Regions from separate parts of the Chryseobacterium cupriresistens genome, predicted to be linked through region 4. Evidence: riboswitches for the same ligand, from Rfam matches in the RefSeq annotation. Region 4 holds a riboswitch; each other region holds the start of a gene.
The links. Region 4 has a riboswitch for cobalamin ahead of ACLI50_RS12830 (acyl-CoA thioesterase). Riboswitches for the same ligand answer to the same signal wherever they lie in the genome.
Positions count from the first base shown of each region.

Region 1: it holds a riboswitch for cobalamin, as region 4 does, so the genes downstream of both, metE (5-methyltetrahydropteroyltriglutamate--homocysteine S-methyltransferase) here and ACLI50_RS12830 (acyl-CoA thioesterase) in region 4, are expected to answer to the same signal.
Region 2: it holds a riboswitch for cobalamin, as region 4 does, so the genes downstream of both, ACLI50_RS08810 (TonB-dependent receptor plug domain-containing protein) here and ACLI50_RS12830 (acyl-CoA thioesterase) in region 4, are expected to answer to the same signal.
Region 3: it holds a riboswitch for cobalamin, as region 4 does, so the genes downstream of both, ACLI50_RS16425 (TonB-dependent receptor plug domain-containing protein) here and ACLI50_RS12830 (acyl-CoA thioesterase) in region 4, are expected to answer to the same signal.

Region 1 covers NZ_JBKKJT010000003.1:723,877-729,218, reverse strand. The annotation lists gene ACLI50_RS12145 (helix-turn-helix domain-containing protein) at 1-683, shown strand, start outside; gene metE (5-methyltetrahydropteroyltriglutamate--homocysteine S-methyltransferase) at 946-3,249, opposite strand; cobalamin riboswitch at 3,429-3,615, opposite strand; gene ACLI50_RS12135 (Lrp/AsnC family transcriptional regulator) at 3,811-4,272, shown strand; gene ACLI50_RS12130 (hypothetical protein) at 4,356-4,898, opposite strand; gene ACLI50_RS12125 (VOC family protein) at 4,999-5,342, opposite strand, start outside.
Region 2 covers NZ_JBKKJT010000002.1:791,346-796,687, reverse strand. The annotation lists gene ACLI50_RS08815 (YncE family protein) at 21-1,079, opposite strand; gene ACLI50_RS08810 (TonB-dependent receptor plug domain-containing protein) at 1,101-2,927, opposite strand; cobalamin riboswitch at 2,959-3,136, opposite strand; gene ACLI50_RS08805 (T9SS type A sorting domain-containing protein) at 3,274-4,587, opposite strand; gene ACLI50_RS08800 (helix-turn-helix domain-containing protein) at 4,742-5,342, shown strand, end outside.
Region 3 covers NZ_JBKKJT010000005.1:439,912-445,253, forward strand. The annotation lists gene ACLI50_RS16410 (MbnP family protein) at 110-940, shown strand; gene ACLI50_RS16415 (cytochrome-c peroxidase) at 933-1,982, shown strand; gene ACLI50_RS16420 (transporter) at 1,995-2,942, shown strand; cobalamin riboswitch at 3,035-3,219, shown strand; gene ACLI50_RS16425 (TonB-dependent receptor plug domain-containing protein) at 3,329-5,342, shown strand, end outside.
Region 4 covers NZ_JBKKJT010000004.1:118,141-123,482, reverse strand. The annotation lists gene ACLI50_RS12845 (GEVED domain-containing protein) at 1-991, opposite strand, end outside; gene ACLI50_RS12840 (ATP-binding cassette domain-containing protein) at 1,404-2,066, shown strand; gene ACLI50_RS12835 (hypothetical protein) at 2,097-2,897, shown strand; cobalamin riboswitch at 2,932-3,112, shown strand; gene ACLI50_RS12830 (acyl-CoA thioesterase) at 3,229-3,612, shown strand; gene ACLI50_RS12825 (HD domain-containing protein) at 3,670-4,260, opposite strand; gene ACLI50_RS12820 (XAC2610-related protein) at 4,262-4,960, opposite strand.

The DNA.
Region 1 (5,342 bases), on a different contig from region 4:
TGGAACTTAATGATGGCATCACAAAAACGATATTTAAAGAAGGAGAACTCTATTCTGCCAGAAAAAACCATTTATTAAAATTTGCAAAATATCCACCCAAAAACGGGGAAATCAGAACTATATCCATCTATTTTGACGATGCCATGCTTCATGATTTCAGCCGAGAATATGGGTATCAGGCAGAAAAAAAGGACAATGTTCAGGCCTATATAAAACCAGAGCAAAAGGCATTACATTCTTTTATGTACTCATTATTACCGTATGAAGATCTTCCTGCTTCCGAAGAAATCCTGAGGCTTAAACAAAAAGAAGCTCTCCTTTTACTGTTGAATTACGATCCGGATCTTAAGGATATTCTGTTTGATTTTTCCGAGCCTTATAAAATAGATATTGAAGCTTTTATGAATAAAAACTTTCACTTCAATGTTAATGTAGAGCGTTTTGCTTATTTAACGGGGCGCAGTTTATCTGCATTTAAAAGGGATTTTCAAAAGATATTCGGAATCCCTCCAAGACAATGGCTGCAGCTTCGAAGATTAAAGGAAGCTCATTTTCTGCTAAGCCAAAAAGGAAAGTCCGTTTCTGATATTTATCTGGATCTTGGATTTGAAAATTTATCCCATTTCTCATTTGCCTTTAAAAAACAATTCGGCTATCCGCCAACTGCTTTACAGGCAAAATAACTTAGATTTTGAACCATTAAGATCCTATTAGGTGTTAAGATTATGAAGACAAGTTTGTTTACACTTTAAATCAGAACGATTTTCAACTACTTTATTCTTCAAAAATTTTAATAGTTTAAAAATATCACATCTTTTTTTGTCTTTGAGGATATAAAAGCTTAAACAGATTTTATATTTTAATTATTTTATTCAAAATAACAGATCGTGCCATGAAAATCATAACACGATCTTAATTATTGAATCTAATTATTGTAAAAGTTTTCTAAAGTGCATATTCTACTGAAGCTTCTTTGGCAGCAGCCACCATTGCGATTAAAGCTTTTTCGGTTTCTTCCCAGTGTCTTGTCTTTAGTCCGCAATCCGGATTTACCCAGAGCTGATTGGCAGGAATGACATTCTGAGCCTTTCTCAGCAGCTCAGTCATTTCTTCTTTTGACGGAACTCTTGGTGAGTGAATATCGTATACTCCAGGACCAATTTCATTCGGATATTTGAAATCTGCAAAAGCATTCAGCAGTTCCATCTGAGACCGTGAGCATTCTATGGTAATGACGTCTGCATCCATATCGGCAATGTTTTCAATAATATCATTGAATTCGGAATAACACATATGTGTATGGATCTGGGTAGCATCTTCTACTCCGCTTGCTGAAATTCTGAAAGCTTCTACTGCCCATTTCAAATAGTTCTGCCAGTCTGTTTTTCTTAATGGAAGACCTTCTCTGATGGCAGGCTCATCAATCTGAATAATTCTGATTCCTGCTTTTTCCAGGTCCACTACCTCATCACGGATTGCCAAAGCAATCTGCTTACAAGTTTCTGAACGAGGCTGATCATCACGTACAAAAGACCACTGTAAAATCGTAACCGGACCTGTCAACATTCCTTTTACCCATTTTTCAGTCTGAGATTGGGCATATTGAGACCAGTACACCGTCATCGGAGTCGGGCGGGAAACATCACCGAAGATCACAGGGGGTTTTACACAACGGCTTCCGTAACTTTGTACCCAACCGTTTTGGGTGAATACAAATCCTTCCAGCTGTTCTCCGAAATATTCCACCATGTCGTTTCGTTCAAATTCTCCATGAACCAATACATCAATTCCGATGTCTTCCTGCCAGCGGATTGTTCTCTGCGTTTCCTCTTTCAGTAAGATATCATATTGTTCCGCAGTAAGTTCTCCTTTTTTGAATTTTGCTCTCCAGCTTCTCACTTCTGCGGTTTGCGGGAATGATCCGATCGTAGTGGTGGGGAACAAAGGAAGCTGCAATACTTCCTGTTGCTCTTTTTTACGGATTTTGAAGGTGTTTATTCTCTGAGCATCTTTTTCTGTAACAGCATCGGCTCTTTGTTTTACCTGATCATTATGGATAAGAGAAGAAGTTGTTCTACTCTCAATTGCTTTTTTATTTTCTTCAAATGCTTCAAAAATCTGTTCATTTTCCGTTCCGGAAGCCAGTTGTTTAAGCGTTACGACTTCCTTTACTTTTTGTTTTGCAAAAGCCAGCCAGTTTTTAATTTCCGGGTTAAGACTGGTTTCAAAATCCAGGTCACAGGGTGAATGAAGCAATGAACATGATGGTGCAATGAAAATTCTTTCAGATCCTAATTTTTCAACCGCTTTTCTGATGAAAGACAAGGATTTTTCATAATCATTTTTCCAGATATTTCTACCGTCAACCAGTCCTAATGAAAGGTTTAAACTGTCCGGAATAACATTCAGAATATCATCCAGCTGCTCAGGATTTCTAACCAGATCAACATGCAATGTATTCACCGGAAGGGAAACAGCAATTGATGCATTATCTTTTAATCCGTCAAAATAAGTGGCAACGATAAATTTCAGTTTCGGAAAACGTTTTCTGATTTCAGCATACACAGAAAGGTAAGTTTCTTTGGCTTTTTCTGTTAAATCCAACGCCAGAAAAGGTTCATCAAACTGAATCCATTCCGCACCCTGATCCTGAAGTTTGGTTAAAATCTCGGTATAGACTGGAAGAAGATTTACTGCCAAATTCAGCTTATCAAATCCCTCTTCTTTTTCTTTTCCTAATAACAGATAAGAAACCAGTCCGATAATCACCGGTTTTGCATTGATTCCCGCTTGTTTTGCTCCGGCAAATTCATTGAAAATCTTATCTGAACTGAGCTTAAACTGTTGATTTTTATAAAATTCCGGAACGATGTAGTGATAGTTGGTATCGAACCACTTGGTCATTTCCATGGCAGTGATATCCAATCCGTCTTTCTGATATCCTCTTGCCATTGCAAAATAAAGATCCAGCTCAGTATTGTTTTTTTTAAGCACCACTTCATGATACCGTGTTGGAATAGCACCTACGACAAGGCTCATATCCAATACCTGATCATAGTATGAAAAATCATTACACGGGATAAGGTCTATCCCTGCTTCTTTCTGGATATTCCAGTTTTGGTTACAGATAGTTCTTCCGGTATTCAGAAGTTCTTCCAAAAGGATTTTACCTGACCAGTACTGCTCGCAGGCTTTTTTGAGTTCTCTTTTGCTACCAATACGCGGATAGCCAAGAATGTGAGTTTGCATTTTTTTAAACTTTTTAATTAAACTTATTGGGAAAGTTCTTTAAAAGGCTTCGTAATGTTTTATCGGAAGAATTTTCAGGAAAGTCATGACATGGCAGACAGCGTAATTTCCTTTACAAAGGAAAATACCCGAATCTGATATATCATCTATATGACCCCAAAGCTTCAGACCGCGAAAGCATTGTCAATTCAGTAAAGGCAGGTCTCCTGACTTGTAACAGTTTCCGTCATCCTTCCCGCTTTTGGCAGTGGAGCTGCAAGGACAAAAACTTTTGGTGTGTTTACTTACAGTTGCGCGACAGCTCGTGATTTTCACACGATTCCCTATTAATATACCTTAAGTAAAACCTTTCCTGTTTGATGAAGTATCTGTAAAGAACTATACTTTTACCTTTAACAAAGGTTGTCAGTAAAAGCTTTTAATTTTGTGTAAAATTAGTAATACAGAATAAAACCACAATTGAAAACAAATAATTAAGCAAATTAAACTTCAAAAAGTAAAAATAAAAGCATATAATTCTGTACATTTGACTGTTTTAATTAATTAAAAGAATAATATTCTGTGGAACAACTCGATGATAAGGATGTACAGCTGCTCAGGCTCCTCCAGAAAAACGCCAAACTCACCGTTAAAGAACTTGCTAAAGAAGTGAACCTTTCTACTTCACCGGTTTTTGAAAGGGTAAAAAGGCTTGAACAGGAAGGTTTTATTAAAAGATATGCGGCAGTTCTTGATGCTGAAAAACTGAACCGCGGATTTACGGTTTTCTGCCAGATCAAACTTAAAATTCACGACCGGTCTGTGGGGTATGATTTTGTAAAAGAAATTTTAGAAATTGAAGAAGTTGCCGAATGTTACAATATTTCCGGAGATTTTGATTTCCTTCTGAAAGTTCAGGTGCGGGATATGAAGCATTATCAGGATTTTGTATTTAACAAGCTGGGATCCGTAGATTCTATCGGCAGCACGCACAGTACTTTTGTGATGGCTGAGGTGAAAAACAACCATGGACTGACGATATAGATTTCTTTTAAAGTTAACGCCGTCTGAGGATAAAAAAATCCGTCAATAATGACGGATACTATTATTGTTTTGTTTTTTAGTACTTAATTGGCAGCCGGATCCCTAAGTTCTGTTGTTAAACCTATTGATTTTAACAGGTTCTTACTGTCGAAAAGCAATGTTGTATAATGTTTGCCTTTTTTAAAAACCAGTTTTGACCCTCCAGGAAATTCACTGTCTGCTCCCGATTTTTGTATTTTGGCATTGTACTTACCGAACTTCGTTTTACTGTCCTGTAATGTACTTTTATTCAGAACAAGACCAAAAGGAAGCCCTTCCACAATGACAGATTTATTGTCTGAAGTCACAAAAAACATCTCATTGATACTATTGTCTTTTCCCAGGCTGCAATAAAGCTCCAGTCCTGTTTTCATAGGCCATTTTGCATATTTTTCTTCGTTGGCATCTTCATAAAAAACAGTTTTTACGTTCAACGCTTTTGAAATTTTATCCGGAGTCTGTGGGAATATGAATTCTGAGTTTTTGTCCAGTAAAGAACCCAACACGGCTGTTTTCTGTGAAAATGCAGTTGCACTTAATACCAGAAAAAAGATGGTGACAATGAAATGGAATGGTCTCGTCTGCATAAAAATATTTTAAATTGTAATGATTTGATGGCTAAAGATATTAAAATTTTGGGCAAAGCTCTATTTTAAGCAATTTTTTACATCGTACTTCTGTTTTTGGCTATTTTCTTTCCTGTAAATTGAACACGGTACCGGCAGGATCGGTAATCCAGTGCATATTTTCAGGAAGCTCTTCTATTTCGTCACAGGTTTCCACACCGTTTGACAGCAGATATTGTGTAGCAGCTTCTACATCGGGAACGGTAAGCTGCAGCCATGTTTCAGAATGGGTATAGTTATCAACACAATCCAGCCATATGATATTATTCCCGAATTTCACCTCGTGGGTTCTGGAAACAGTGGGATTTTTTATCGGCTTTTCCTCAACTTTCAATTTTAAAATATCCCTGTAAAAAGCAACCGTTTTTTCGTATGTATTTTTGGGAATTTTGATAGCGATATTAA
Region 2 (5,342 bases), on a different contig from region 4:
ATTATTTTTAGAAGTAATAATTATTGCGGGTTAAGGAAAGTTCCGTTAGCACCAAGACCACCTGTTTTAAGGGAAGTAAGCTTGGTACCCGTAGTTGCTGAATATACAGTCATTTCGCTTTCCTGAGTGAATTGTTTAACATCTGATGCAAAAATTCTACCATCAATAACATTAAATCCATAAAGCGTAAAATAAGGACCACCATCTGCAGCTGTTAATAGCGGGCTTGCAGGAACTGTTGGTGTAGCTAAACTTGTTGTATACACTTTATTGGCAGAACTGAAATAGATTTTATCATTATCAATCTGAAGATTGGTAGCACTTGGAATTCCTGTCAACGTAACTACCGGTGTCATAGCCCCTGTGCCGGAGATTTTATAGATATAAGAATCAGTAGCTGTAGAAGAAATTGTATATACATTGGATTTGTATGAAATAGTACTGTTAATCTTACCATTCGGAACAGTAAGTTCAGTTTTACTGTCATTAGAAGTATTGATATAAGTAATCATATTTCCATATCCGGAAGTAGCATTCTGCACAAAAATATTTCCACCTGCTTCTACTGCTTTATCAGCCCCGCCTGTCATCGTGATTTTGCTTACAAATGAATAGTCGGAAGCCTTATATTTTGTTACACTTGTTGCATTCGTAGAGAAGTTTAGATTAGCAACATAGATAAAATCATTAGCAAAAGCAATTCCTCTCGGGTTATCAATCTGATTAGTGATTACTCCTAATTTCTTAAATGTATAACGGTCTACTACAACAATTTTGTTTGAGTTATTGATCACAAGATAAGCCTTATTTCCATTAAGACCAATGGTCTGAAGAACGTCACCCAGAATTTCTTTATTGTTATTGTACCCATATACGTCATCCTGCTTTAAGCTTAAATCTCTTGTCAGGAATGTTACTTTAGCACCCTGGCTGTTAAAATTACCTTCATTAGAGATAAAATATCCGTTCTGGTAAGTGATCGGAGAAATTTCAAACTCGGCAGAGTCACTTGTACATGAAGACATATTAAACAATAGTACAACTGCAAATAAGACAGTTAAAAGTTTAGTTATTTTCATAATTTATTCAATTTTAATTTATTAAAAATTTATTGCTGCATACACACTATAGTTTCTTTTTGGTAAAGGATAGAAAGAAACGGTTTTATAGTAGGTATTGGTTAGATTATTCACTTTAAACCCTAAGGTATATTTTTTTGCTAAGGTGGCAGAAACTCCCATATTTAAAAGAAAATAAGGATCTATAGCTTCTGATCTCTTTTCATCACTTGTGGTGTAGGTAACACCGTTCAGCTGTCCCTGTGCATAAAACCTGAAGAAACCATATTCGTAATCTATACCGGCATTTCCCCTGTGCATGGGAACGTAAGGTCTCTGCATCTTCGTTTCTTTATCGATAGCTTTTGCATAATAGTATGCTGCATTGGCTCTGAATTTATGATTTCCCCACTGCTTGCTGAAAGACAACAGGGATTCCAGCCCGTAAGATTCGGATTTATTGACATTGTATGCCTGCCAGTATCCCATAGCCGTTGGAAGCCATACAATAAGATCTGTGATGTTCATATAGTAGGGAGACAGAGTAAGTTTGAAATCTCCCACTTTGAACTCATTGGTCATATCCACCTGAGTAGAGGTTTCCGGTCTCAGATCTTTATTTCCTCCCGGTTCATAATAAATATCATTAAATGAAGGATATCTGAAGTTTTTGGATACGTTAATACTCAGATCATACCATTTTGCGGCGTTCCATTTTCCGGAGAATGAATACATAAAAGGAGACTTTACATCTTCTACAAAATCTTTTTTGAATCCTCCTTCAAAACGCAGATCTTTTGTTGCAAAATACCGCAATAATCCTGAAACAGAACCTATATTCCTGCTGACATTGGATATTCCGCTCTCGTACCCTTCTCCTTTATTAATCTGAAATTCTCCGATGATATTAAAATTCCATTTTGAATTCAGGAAATAATTAAAATCATTTTTAAAGATATAATTTTTCCCGGTTCCTCCACTGGATTTAGGTTGGTTTAACGAACCGAAATACTGAAAATTCTCTTCCGTATAGGCTGCTTTAAGGGAATTACTGAACTTCGCTTTGTTCCAGTCCCAAGAAAGAAGACTTCTTACACTTTGAGTTGTATATTTTGTTTTTGTTCCCGTTTCCTCATATACAGGATAATGCTGTGAAGAATCAAAAAACTGGCTTTGCCACGAAACCTTATGATCGTTTGTAATTTTATAGGATGCTCCTACATTGAACGTCGTATTGTAATAATTCCCGTTTCTGTTGATGTAATTCAGATCGCTTACCTTATAATCATTTTCACTTACAGAATAATTTCCGGAGGCTTTAAAACTGAACTTATCATTGCTGTAAGAACCTTTTACAAAGTTATTATAGGTATTAAAGGAAGCCACTTCAGAGAATAAAGAACCATGGAAGCCTTTATTAAAATCAAGAGTATTATTCAGGTGAATACTTCCCCCGATGGCACCACTTCCGTACACTACACTTCCTCCACCCGCTTTGATACCGATCTGATCATAGCCGAACAAAGCAATATTATTGATATCTCCCTGGCCTAAAAAATTAGAATTGATATTAATTCCGTTCCATACGAATGCAGTCTGCTGGGCAGTTGTTCCTCTGAAAGAAGGCGAAGAAACAGCACCACGGCCATTTTCTTTAATGAAAACCTGCGACTGAAACCTCAGAAGCTCCGAAAGATTACCGGAGTTTTTTTCAGCATCTTCTGCTGTAATTGTTTTTACGGGATGAAAAAGTTTCACCCTGTTCATCTGGTTGTCGAAGACATAAATAGTGTCAATAGTTTTCTCTTGTCCAAAAAGAAAACACCCATAAGATGAAAAAAGCAGTACTAAAGATCTTTTTATATCCATACTTTTTTACTTTTCCTCCGAAAGCAATATGTTTTTAATTATAATCCTGGCAGGTCTCCTGACTTTCGCATTCTGCTCCTTCCCGTTTTTACACAGTGGCGTTTTGCAGAAACTTGTGTTGCGATTTACAGTTGCGGGGACAGTCCGGGAGTTACACCCGATTCCCTTTTCATTCCAAAATACTGGAAACCAAAATTTTTGCAAAGATAGTTTTTTATATGTATTTGCCAAAAACCAGACTTTTCTATACAAAATATGCTATCCTTTTGTTATATACACAAAAAAGAACGGCCGCTTTCAATATTGAAAACAGCCATTCATCCCACTACTTTACTATTTATATATGTTACTTTTTAATAAATTTATAAGACTCCTGTTGTACTCCTTTTACGGAATATTGTAAAATATAATCTCCTTTTGACAGGGATGAAACATCAATCTGTCCTTCTACAGTATCCAATGATTTTACCTTTTGTCCAACCATATTATAAATTTCTGCTTTCTCTATTTTTCCTTTTCCTTTAAAATACAGGATGTCAGCCACTGGATTAGGATAGATACTTGTATTGTTTTTCTCTTTCACAGCATCACTCACCGATAAAAATTCAGAAGTATCCAGGTAAAAAGCAATCATCTGCCCTGAAGCATTCGTCCCTGACCCGGCAATTTTCTTTCCGTCCTGTGAAATCGCAAGAGGAAGTCCCATTGTTACTCCATTAGTGGCAATTCCTAAAGATGCCACATAATCATTCAGGTTAATTCTCCCGGCGGCAGAGGTCCAGATAAAGCCTTCTCCTGACATGGGAGGAGCCCCAAATGCTCTGTAATACCCGATCACTTTTTTCCCATCAGCAGAAATCCCGGTGGCACCTCCTTTGAAGCTGAAAGAAGCATTAGGATGCGTTATATAAGTAAGCCCGCTCACAGCATTCCATACATAAGGATTAGGATTTGCCGAACCTATTATTGTATTTCCGTCAGCAGAAATTCCTCCTGCTTCTCCTACATGATTCCCATTATTATCTGTAATAAAACTTTCCACTCCATCCTGCCATTTTGCTCCGCTTCTTGTTCCGGTTGATTCATCCTGCCAGCCTACGATCACTGTTCCTGCTGCATTGATTGCATTTGCTCTGGAGCTGCGTCCTGGAACTATACTTCCCAGATCTACCACGCCGTTTACTTCGTCCCATTTCACAGCATGTGCATTCGCTGCGGTGAGAAAACCAAGACCAACAATAGTATTTCCATCAGTCGACATTCCCCAGGTAGAGCTTACGCTGCCATCCCATCCTGTAGGTACAAGCCCGCCTCTGTTTACCCATGTGGCCGTAGCGACATCATAAGTAGATATTTCATTGAATCCTGTTGCGGCATTGGTAACCGACGACGATATTTTGGTTCCGTCATTCGAAACAATGGTTCTGCCTGCAGCCGGATATCCGTTTGTTATAGAACCTATCTGTACGAGTCCTCCTGCAGCATTCCATTTATATATACTTCCTGCACTGGTGTGCAAGCTTACTACTCCATTATCCGATACTGCGCCTACATTATAATTTCCCAAGCCGATTACAGTAAGCTGCGCTTCTGCAAAACCAAATTTCAAGAAAAGATAAGCTATCAATATTTTCATTGACATTCTGTAAAAATTTTTCATATTTTATTATATTTAGCGTTTTGAATTGGTGAAAACAATATTAATACAACATTCACTCAATTAAAAGAAATTGACTTTCATAATTCGTGAATTTTAAAAGAGTTTAATTTTTAAAATACTAATAACCAAATAGATATAAAACAATATTTTGAATATGGATTTTACCGGAATTATTCAAAAAAACACAAAAAACAATTTATCAGGACAAAAATTATTTCAAATCTTACTGTTTATTTTCTGCTTCCTTATTACCAAAGGACAGTCCGGCCCCGACTTCAATATGCTAGCAGATAAAGCATTTCTGAAATTGTATCAGAATCCCGACGAATGCATCAGTTATACCCAGGGAATTCTTGTGAGTGATCAAAACGCGGAACACAAAATTGTACTTCAAAATATTATTTCACAAGCTTTTGCCCTGAAGGGAGACTATGTACAGTCTGTCAATATTTTTGCTCAAAAAGAAGATATTGATCAGAAAAATAACCTTTCATATTTTATGCAGGTCTTCAGTGGTTATAATCTTGCTGATCAGTATCAGAATCTGGGTTTATACAATCAGTCAAAGACAATTATTACCAATCTTTTATCCGATCAGAAACTTCCTAAAAGTAATGATCGTTCCTTAAGAATCACCACTGCAAAATTGTATCAGCTTCAGGCATTAAACTCAGGAATCAACAGAAACTATCCTGAAGCCTTACAAAATCTTGATAAAAGCAACCAATACCTTGGGAATCATAATGAAGAGAACA
Region 3 (5,342 bases), on a different contig from region 4:
ATAAAATTTACCACTTGATCAACTTAAGTGTAAGAACTTTTGTGCCTTTTGTGGTAAAAAAACGATGCTGTTACAGCCATTCAAATTAATTCAACTTAAAAAATCAACAATGAAAATTTCTCAATTTTTATCACTATTCTTTATTGCCTTTACTGTATTCTCTTTTACAGCCTGCGGAAGCAGCAGGGATGATGACAACCCACAGGATACTACGCCTGGAAAACTTCAGATCAAATTTGAAAACGGATTTAACAATGTGGGAGATATCGTTCTAAATCAGACGGTTCAGACTTCTGCTAACGGACAGAAACATAACTTTTCTGCTTTGAAATACGTCATCAGTAATATCGCATTGATAGATGAAAACGGAAACGAATTTAAATACAACGAAAATAATCCTGACAAAGGAGCTTTTATCGTAGATCAGGCAGATGCTGTAGCCGGAATTGTTTATCTTAATCTGGATGGCGTTCCGAAAAACAATTATAAAAAAATAAGATTCGGATTGGGTGTCAGCCAGAAAGCATATCTACTGGGACAGGACGGACAGGCTGAATTCTGGACAAAAGCCAAGCAGAAGGGAATGTCCTGGTCATGGGCTGCCGGTTATGTATTTGTAAAACTGGAAGGGAAATATGGTACAGATTCTCCTTCTAAAGAATTCATGAATCACACAGGAAATATGGGAAATACTGCAGCCAACAATACACCGGATCTTTATCGCGAAATTACATTGAATCTTCCAACAACGGCCAGAGTAACAGGACAAATCCGTCCTTCTGTTCATATTCTTGCAGACCTGAACCAATTTCTGAGCGGAGATAAGGCACTGACTCTTACCACATCCAATGATATGCTGATGGGGTCCAACCAGCACCTGGTAGACGTTACCAACAATCTTACAAAAATGTTTAAAGTAGACCATGTTCACAATGATTAATTTTTTTATTAAAACGATAGTCGTTCTTCTTGTATTGGTCTTAAGCTTCATTTCATGTTCTGATGAGGTGATTCAGCCACTGGAAAAGGATGAAGCCTATAATCTCCAGTTTCCTTCTTATTTTCCGGAAATGACTTTTGATAAATCCATCAATCCGGTGACCAGAAATGGAGTTGAACTGGGACGGAAATTGTTTTATGAAGGAAGGCTTTCAAGGAATAATACCATTTCATGCGGTTTCTGTCATATCCAGGAAAATGCTTTTACCCATCATGGTCATACGGTGAGCCATGGGGTAGACGACAGAATCGGAATCAGGAATGCACCCCCCATCCAGAATATGGCCTTTTTTAAAAGGTATATGTGGGACGGAGTGATTCACAATCTGAATGAGCAGCCCATCAGTCCGATTACTGACGTAAATGAAATGGATAGCTCCATACCGGAAGCTATTTCGAAAATAAAAGATGATCAGAAGTATAAAAAACTGTTCAGAGAAGCTTATGGAGACGAAACCATTACAGGAGAGAGAATTCTGAAAGCATTGTCGCAGTTTATGGCTTCTTTAATTTCTGCAGATTCAAAATATGACAGATTTAAACAGGGAAAAGAGCAGCTGACTTCCACAGAATCCCAGGGAATGGTACTATTTAATCAGAAATGTGCTTCTTGCCACAATGGCGAATTATTTACCGATGAGAGTTTCAGAAATACAGGACTGTATTACAATACGGAGTTCAAAGATGCCGGACGATACAGAGTTACTCTTAACCAGATCGACTGGATGAAATTCCGTGTTCCCAGTTTAAGAAATGTGGAATATACCGCACCTTATATGCATGACGGAAGATTTTACACCTTAGAGGCGGTACTTAATTTCTATTCGGATCAGGTGGAAGATAATGTTAATCTTGATCCACAGCTTAAACAGAATGGTCACATAGGAATTGCTATGAACAGCCAGGAAAAACAATCCATCATTGCGTTCCTGAAAACATTATCGGATAAAAGTTTTATATCCAATCCAAAATTTGCAGAATAATTTATAAAAAACATGAAGAAGATTATATTGATAGTAAGTTTGATCCTGTTGAATCAGTATCAGGCAAAAACCATCAGAGACAGTGCTTATGTTGCTCCCGAAACGCTTAACAGATTCGATTTTGATGATGATTGTGATGCGTGCGGCTGTGCTGCAGGAAATGGATCTTCCGGCTTTGAATCTTTGCTGAATCCACAGTTTATCGGAATCAAGTACTTTGCCCAGCATTACAAAGCCAAGGAAAACTTATTTGTAAAAGACCTCACGCAGGATCAGTATTTCAATACCCTGCAGCTTTGGGGGAAGATTCCACTGACTAAAAAACTAAGTGTTTATGTAAGTCTGCCCTTCCATTTCCATGAAAAGAAAACGATGCAGGGAGATATCAGAATCAATGGAATAGGAGATTTAAACCTGATGGGAATTTACCAGCTGATGAGCTCTAAAGATAATTTTCATCATCTGAGTGGAGGTTTGGGAGTGAAAATTCCACTTGGCAAGTTTGATGAAAAAGGAGCATCCGGTGTCAACCCAAGCTTTCAGCTGGGAACCGGAAGCTGGGATTATCAGGCGGCTTTGAATTATAAATTTCAGAAAAATAAAGTAGCCGTACTGGTCAATACAGATTACACCATTAAAACAGAGAACAGGAAAAATTACCGTTTTGGAAACCAATGGAACTATGCAGCAACAGGTTTTTATCAGGTTGCAGGAAATGAAAAATCTATATTCTCTGTAAAAACTGGAGTTCAGGGTGAAGTCTACGCTCAGAACAAACAGTTTGATGAGGCACTGCCGAATACTGCTGGTAGCGCTTTGTACGGAAAACTGGGATTTGAAGCCTCTTACAAAAAGCTGAGCCTGGGAAGTGAACTTATGCTTCCCATGTACACGCATCTGGCGGGAGGAGATATTGAAGCTCAATCAAGATTCAGTGTTTTCCTGAATATTGGCATTTAAAGCGAAACCCTTATTGAAATCATGTTAAAGCTCCTTCGGGAGCTTTAATTGTTTATAAATCATGATTTTAGTTGGGGATTAGGAATAATTATTTATCTTTGCCGGAATTTGGTGAGCCGTAAAAAGCTCTTAAAAGGGAATCCGGTGAAAATCCGGGACAGACCCGCTGCTGTAAGCTCCGCACCAAAGTTTTTGAAGAATATATCCACTGTTTTTTAATGGGAAGGATTTCAAAAATGGAGTAAGTCAGAAGACCTGCCAGACAATAATCGTTTGACGCTTTCGTGGAATAAAGCTTAGGACATCAATGATTCTGTGCAGTGACAGCTGTGCTTTGTCGTTGTATTCTTATACCCATTAGCGTCTTCATTATCCTAAATGAGCTAATGACAGCAAAACTAACTACTTCTGCAATTCATAAAGCTGTTTTCACAATATTAGTGTTAACATCTCAACTTGTGTTTTCCCAAACTAAGAAAAAAGACAGTCTTCAGGAAGAGACCATTAAAGGAATCAATCTTTATAAAAAGAATTTTAAAGAAATCCTTCCGGCACAAACGCTGCAGGGAGAACAGTTGGAAAGACTAAACAGTCATTCCGTTGCAGATGCACTGCGATATTTTTCAGGCGTTCAGATTAAAGATTACGGAGGATTGGGTGGTTTGAAAACCATCAACATCCGAAGCATGGGAAGCCAGCATGTAGGGGTTTTTTATGATGGAATTCAATTAGGAAATGCGCAAAACGGACTGGTGGATCTGGGAAGGTACTCTTTGGATGATCTGGAAGAAATATCGTTGTATAACGGACAGAAAAGTGAAATTTTTCAGCCGGCAAAAGATTTCGGTTCTTCAGGATCCATTTATTTACAGCCTAAAACACCTGTGTTTAAAGGGAATAGAAAAACAAACCTTGTGGTAAGAGCCAAAAGTGCTTCTATTGATCTCTTTAATCCTTCATTCCGGTTGGAACAGAAGATTTCAGACAAGGTTTCTGCCAGCTTCAGTGGCGAATTTATGCAGAGTGACGGAATTTACAGATTTCGGTATGCGAAGAAATACCCTGATGGGCAACAGGCCTATGATACCATTGCAAAAAGACAGGACTCAGATATCAAAGCAAAACGTTTTGAAACTTCTCTCAACGGAACTTTAAATAACGGAAGCTGGAATATCCGTGGCTATGGTTATATTTCAAACCGCGGAATGCCGGCACCCATTGTTAACGGGCGCTTTGAAGGAAGAGGAGCGAGACTTTCCGATGAGAATTATTTTGTACAGGCTAATCTGAGAAAAAAACTGTTCCCGAAATTTGAAACACAGCTTAAGGCAAAATTTGCTTACGATTATACCCATTTCATGGACACAGTTCGTTCGCAGTCTATTATTTATACCGATAACACCTATATCCAAAGGGAACTTTATCTTTCCTCTTCCAATATTTACTCAATCACTCCCAATTGGGATGTCAGCCTGAGTGGAGATTTTCAGTATAATAACCTGGATGCCAATCTGGATAATTTTTCTTATCCTACCCGCTACACTACATTGGTAGCATTGGCAACAACCTATCAGTGGAACAGATTCAAAATTATGGGAAGCCTTTTAGGAACCTTTACTTTTGAAGAAGTAAGAAAAAATAAAAGACCGGGAGATGCCAGAGAGTGGACACCTGCGGTGTTTATGAGCTATCAGCCGGAAAAAATTCCGGAGCTTACTCTAAGGGCTTTCTATAAAAGAATTTTCAGACTTCCAACCTTCAATGATTTGTATTATACCAATATCGGAAATACCTACCTGAAACCGGAATTCACCAATCAATATGATGTAGGATTTACTTATCAGAAGAATTATAACAACCGTTTCTTTAAAACATTTTATGCTAAAGTAGACGGTTACTACAATAAAGTACAGGATAAAATTGTGGCAGCTCCGAACGGAAGCATGTTCCGCTGGCTGATGATGAACCTGGGATTGGTTGAAATCATTGGTGCAGATGTGAATGTACAGACTGAAATGCAGCTTGGAAAAGTAACCCTCCGACCTTTGCTTTCCTACACCTATCAAAGCGCGAGAGATATAAGTGATCCGGAAGACACGTTTTATCGCAATCAGATTCCTTATACCCCATGGCATAGTGGATCTTTCAGTCTTATGGCAGATTATAAAGACTGGAGTTTCAATTACAGTGCAATGTACGTAGGAGAAAGATATGACGTGAATCAGGATAACATTCAATACAATTATGTGCAGCCCTGGTATACGCACGATTTGTCTGTTCAGAAAAAATTCAACTGGGCGAATCATCAGTTTAAAATAAGCCTTGAGATGAATAATATTTTCAATCAATACTATGATGTTGTCCTCAATTATCCGATGCCCGGAAGAAACTTTAAACTTA
Region 4 (5,342 bases):
TTGAAACTTTTCCTTCGTCAATTTTCTGTCCTGCTATATTATAAATTTCATAATCGGCAGCTTCTGAAATTCCGGAGATATTTAAAATATCAGATGTGGGATTAGGATAAATTTCAGTTTTTACAGACCTTCCTGATTCTTCCAATCCAAGGGTGAGATTGATTAAATCTACTCCATAATCTTCAACTTCCCCATAGGTAAATGTACTGCAGGCATCTAAAGGTATTGTTTGACTGGAAATAACCCTCATGGTAACGCCACATAGTGTCACTGCTGCCAGACTTGGAATCGTAAACACAGATACAGCCGGAGCAGCCTGAGTAACATTATTGGCCACCATCACTCTTTCGTTGGATTCAAAAATTCCGTTGGCATTAAGATCAATCCACGCCGTTACTGTTGTTGTCCCGGGTGTCCCCATCCACGTATTGGTTACTGAAAGCTTATTTCCTGTAGTTCCTATAAAAAACTTAACTCTACGACTCAGATCACTTCTGTAATCTATATAATTAGAAGGTCCGGAGTCACTTACCATTGGTGTGTTAACTCCTGTAGAATTTACGGTCACATTGGAAATATGCATCATCGTGGTATCTGTAGAAGCACTTGCACAATAATTAATGGTAGTGGTAAAAAATATAGGATTAGACCATAATCCCTGTGTTGTACAGACTTTCACTACCTGTACTTCATACGTTGTACAAGGTTGCAAACCTGTAATTGTGAAAGAGTTTTGACCCGATACGGGTGTACCCGTCATCCAGAAAGTTGTTCCTGGTATTCTATATCTTATCATATTATCCGGACTATTAGGATCTGCAGTCCAGGTAACTGTTCCAGAAGTAAGTGTTATATTCGACATCTGAACTCCTGTTGGAGCATTGGTATCACAGTACAATAAAGATTGAGGTTCTTCTTCTATTTTGTGGGTTGCCTGAAGGCTTGAAATTCCCAACATAAAAGAGAATACAAAAAGTAGTTTTTTGGTCATGTTTATCAGTTTTAAAATTTCCTTGAAAAATAGGGTATTTTTTCAAATATAGCTTATACTTTCTCCATATAGCATTGTATTTTTTAATATTTTTGACAATAAAGTGTAAAACACACAGAAACTCTATGCTTTAATATATGTTCAAAAGTATTTCTACTCTCTGGATTTTTTATAAAAAAATAATAATTCCCACCTTGATATTTTCTTTATTAGCTTCTTGTTTATCCTCTTTCAATATTGAGAACTTTGGATTGAGTTTTCTTTTAATATCTCCTGTCCTTCATTATTTTATATATGAACTCAGGTTTAAAAACGAATATTACTTTTATGCCAATTTAGGGTTTTCCAGAAGTTTCCTTTGGGGATTCACAGTATCTGTCTGTGTGATTGTCAAAATAATAACAGGAATTTTATGAGTAAGCTTCATATTGACAGCATAACCAAGTCTTTTAAAGATAATAATATCCTGCGGGATATTTATTTAGGATGTGAAACCGGAAAGATTATTGGAATTCTGGGCAGAAATGGTGCCGGAAAATCAACATTATTAAAAATTATTTTTGGAACTGTCAGCAGTGATACCCAGTTTATAAGATACAATGACAAAGTTCTGAAAAGCATTTCCGATAGAAAAAACAGAATTGCTTACCTGCCACAGGATATTTTCTTACCGAAGTACAATACCATTAAAACCTTCATTCCTCTTTTTTGCAATAAGAAAAGTACAGATCTATTATTGACTTCAGATCTGATCCGTCCTTTTTTGTCAGAAAAACCTAAAAATCTTTCCAGAGGTGAGCAGAGAATCATTGAAGCTTTAATGATAATTTATTCTGAAGCTGATTTTGTTTTACTGGACGAACCTTTCCATAGTCTTTCTCCGAAAATTTCTGCAGCATTGAAAGCTGCAATCATTGAACAGTCTGCGTATAAGGGATTCATTATTTCTGATCATAATTATCAGGAAGTTCTTGATATTTCACACCAAATATTTCTTCTGCGTGAAGGCTACCTGAAACAAATACAAGATTTAAAAGAACTGCAGCGGTATAATTATCTTCCGAAAAGCATTTAATTTATATATTTGAGGGATTAAAAAATTTTCATGATGACTTTCATAAATAAAGCATTCTATTTATCCGCTTTCAGTATTTTATCTATTGCTTTTGTAAAAGGACAGACTAAAGTTCCTTTTGGAGTGGTAAAAGCTGAGGAAGGATATGCCAACGTACGCGTACATAAAGACGACTACCGAAAAATTGTAGATAAGATCCGTATGCGCAAAGGTGATGTATTTGTTTATGTAAAGCCGGCTCCGGGAGAAACGGAATGGATCTGGATCAAATATCCCGAAAAACAGGATGACGACAAACCTTTTGTGCGTTATGAAACTCTGGATAAAGAAGGAATGGTGAATAAAGGACGTATTGCCTATGTAGACCAGCTTCCCGCCTATACTCCATCCAAATCTAAAAACGGAAGATCTTTGATTTTTACCGACAATTCCGATCCTAAAATCCCTACTGCCCAAAGAAGCAAAGTAGTGATTGATATTTACCCTTCCAATGCAGGTTACCGTAAAAAGGAAAAAGATGCAGATGGAAAAATTCTTACGATTGATAAAGTAAAACCATGGGGAATTGGTAATGACCTTCCGGAAGGAATGACCGAAATCAAATCCATCAGAGTGCAGCAGCCCGGAAGAGGCTCTGTTTTTGTAAGGGAAGCCATCAAAAACATGTTCCAGCCTACCATGGATTTTGAGAACATTGGAGTAACTTCTCTCGACAATGATAATATTTTCCTTTATATGATCAATGGTTCAGGGGAAAACAGATATACAACACTCTGGACAATTAAGAAGGGAAGAGTAATCAGCCAGATTATTTATCATAATCCGGAATAAATTCATTATTTTTGCATTCGAAAAGTTTTTACGCTTATTCATCACAGAAATTGGTTCTGCATCACTGCAGATTAAAAGGGAACCGTGTGAAAATCACGGACTGTCGCGCAACTGTAAAGTAACTGAAGTCTTTATCAAAGATCCACTGTGCGAGGCATGGGAAGGAGATAAATGATGTTACAAGTCAGGAGACCTGCCTTTTTCTTAAACATGTAACTTTCGCGATTTGAAGTTGTATTGATCTGATGGATTGTTTCAGGAATTCTATAAGTTCCTGTCATTATTCTGTTGTTTTAGTATCCTTTCATTTCGCTTTAATTAATAATGATATATGACTACAGAAGAAAGAATTGAAGCATCCGAAACCAGAATCTTTAAAGCGGTTTTCCCAAACACAACCAATCATTACGATACCCTTTTTGGAGGTACTGCCATGCAGCTGATGGACGAAGTAGCTTTTATCACCGCAACCCGTTTTGCCAGAAAAAGAGTGGTAACCGTGAGCAGTGATAAAATCGATTTCAAAAAACCTATTCCTGCCGGAACTATTGTGGAACTGATCGGCAAAGTTTCCTACGTGGGAAAAACCAGTATGAAGGTGAATGTTGAAATTTACACTGAACAGATGTACTCCTATGAAAGAGAAAAAGCTATTGTAGGTGATTTTACTTTTGTAGCCATCGACGAATTCAAGAAACCAATCCAGATACTATAAATTATAAAGCTTCGGGCGGCCTTTGGCCGCCCGAAGCTTTAAATATTTTCATTGACATTATTTCAATACCTTTTCTGTTTCCAGACTTCTGTTCAATAAAAGTTCAAAAGCCTCTCCCATTTCGTCTGATGCTCTGCTGATTGCATTTTCAAGCATATTCCGGATCTGTCTTTCCGTCACTCCGGCTTCTGTCCAGCTCTTTCCTGTAGTATGGGAATTTAAAATAAACGGCATAATTCTATCGATTCCACAGGCAAAAATAGCATCCGGTGTTTTCTCTTCCTCAAACTCCAGCCACAGGTTAAAAAATTCTGTACGTAAAGGCTCATCCAGAATTCCAAAGATCTTTTGGGCTGAAGCTTTCTCTCTTTCAAACTTTCCGACCATAGCTTTTTCATCAAAAATAAAAGTGTCTCCGGCTTCTATTTCCACAAGATCATGAATGGAAAGCATTCTTATCACTCTTAGCAAATCAATATCAGCTCGGTTTTTAGCATATGGATAAAGGATCTGGGCAAGAATAATGATCTGCCAGGAATGTTCAGCCGTATTCTCTCTTCGGGAATCGTCTGCATTATAATTTCTTCGTTGTACATTTTTAAGCGCATCTACTGCCAGAATAAAATCTATCTCTTTCTGAATTTTCATCTTACTTTTTATTTCTGTTATATTGATCTGACGGATATACCTTTGTTCTGGTAATCCATTTATTATTGATCTTTTCTTTCGTTATGACCTTTACCTGATCCTCATTGGTCATATCCTCCTCTTTTTCCAGCACTCTCTCCAGCCCTTTGTTCGGAATAACGGCATATTCTGTTGTAAAAATCCTGCAACAACCGGACTTACCGTAGGAAATAAGACGCTTTCGTTTAGCATCTGTTTCAAAAAAATCAAAACCGTTTGAGCCCAGGTCTGTAAGTTCTTCACTTTTTACAAATGCCATTCTTGTAGTATTGAATACATAAACATCATAAGAAGCCGAACTGTAATTTCCCATATTTCCGTTTCTTATCGCTACATCTTCGGTGCCGTCAAAATTAAAATCATCTACAATTACACTACGCTGATCCTTTGAAAGCGGAATCAATTTCCCGCGAACCAGTTTTTGGCCTTGTTCCGCATATACAACAAGATCATCAGAAACAAAAGTCTGTACTTTGCTGTTTTTATGGTCAAACAGTTCCACCGTTCCTTTTCCTCCACATCGGTCATCGTAACAGTTTTCTGTCTGAATGACTGCATCATAGTTCTTTGATACATTTTTAATTTCAAACTGATATTGCCCGAAACAGAGCGGTCCCAAAAGAAATACTGATAAGTGCCTGTACTTATTTAAAATATTCATGGTAATAGTAATGATTTGGGTGTTTTTTATTTCTAACAAAAATACGAATCATAATACCGATCTCAAAATCCATGTCTCATTATCTGTCAGAATTTCCCTTTCCATAAAACAGTATTTACAGATAAGAAGCTTTCTCCCGCTATCCGCTCATACTCCTCGCGCCTGCCTAAAGCCGTGGCTGCTGTGGGGTAACCGCTGCTATCGGGGCTATGATATGAGTAATCAGTAATGGGTAATGAGTAATAATAATTAATAAAAGTTCATTTTTTTCTCTTGATTTCTCTCAATCTCATTAAAAAAAATTAATTTTTTCAGGCATTTTCAACCAAAATTCATTTTACTTAAAAATCATGATAAAAATTATTTACCTGATTATCAATGT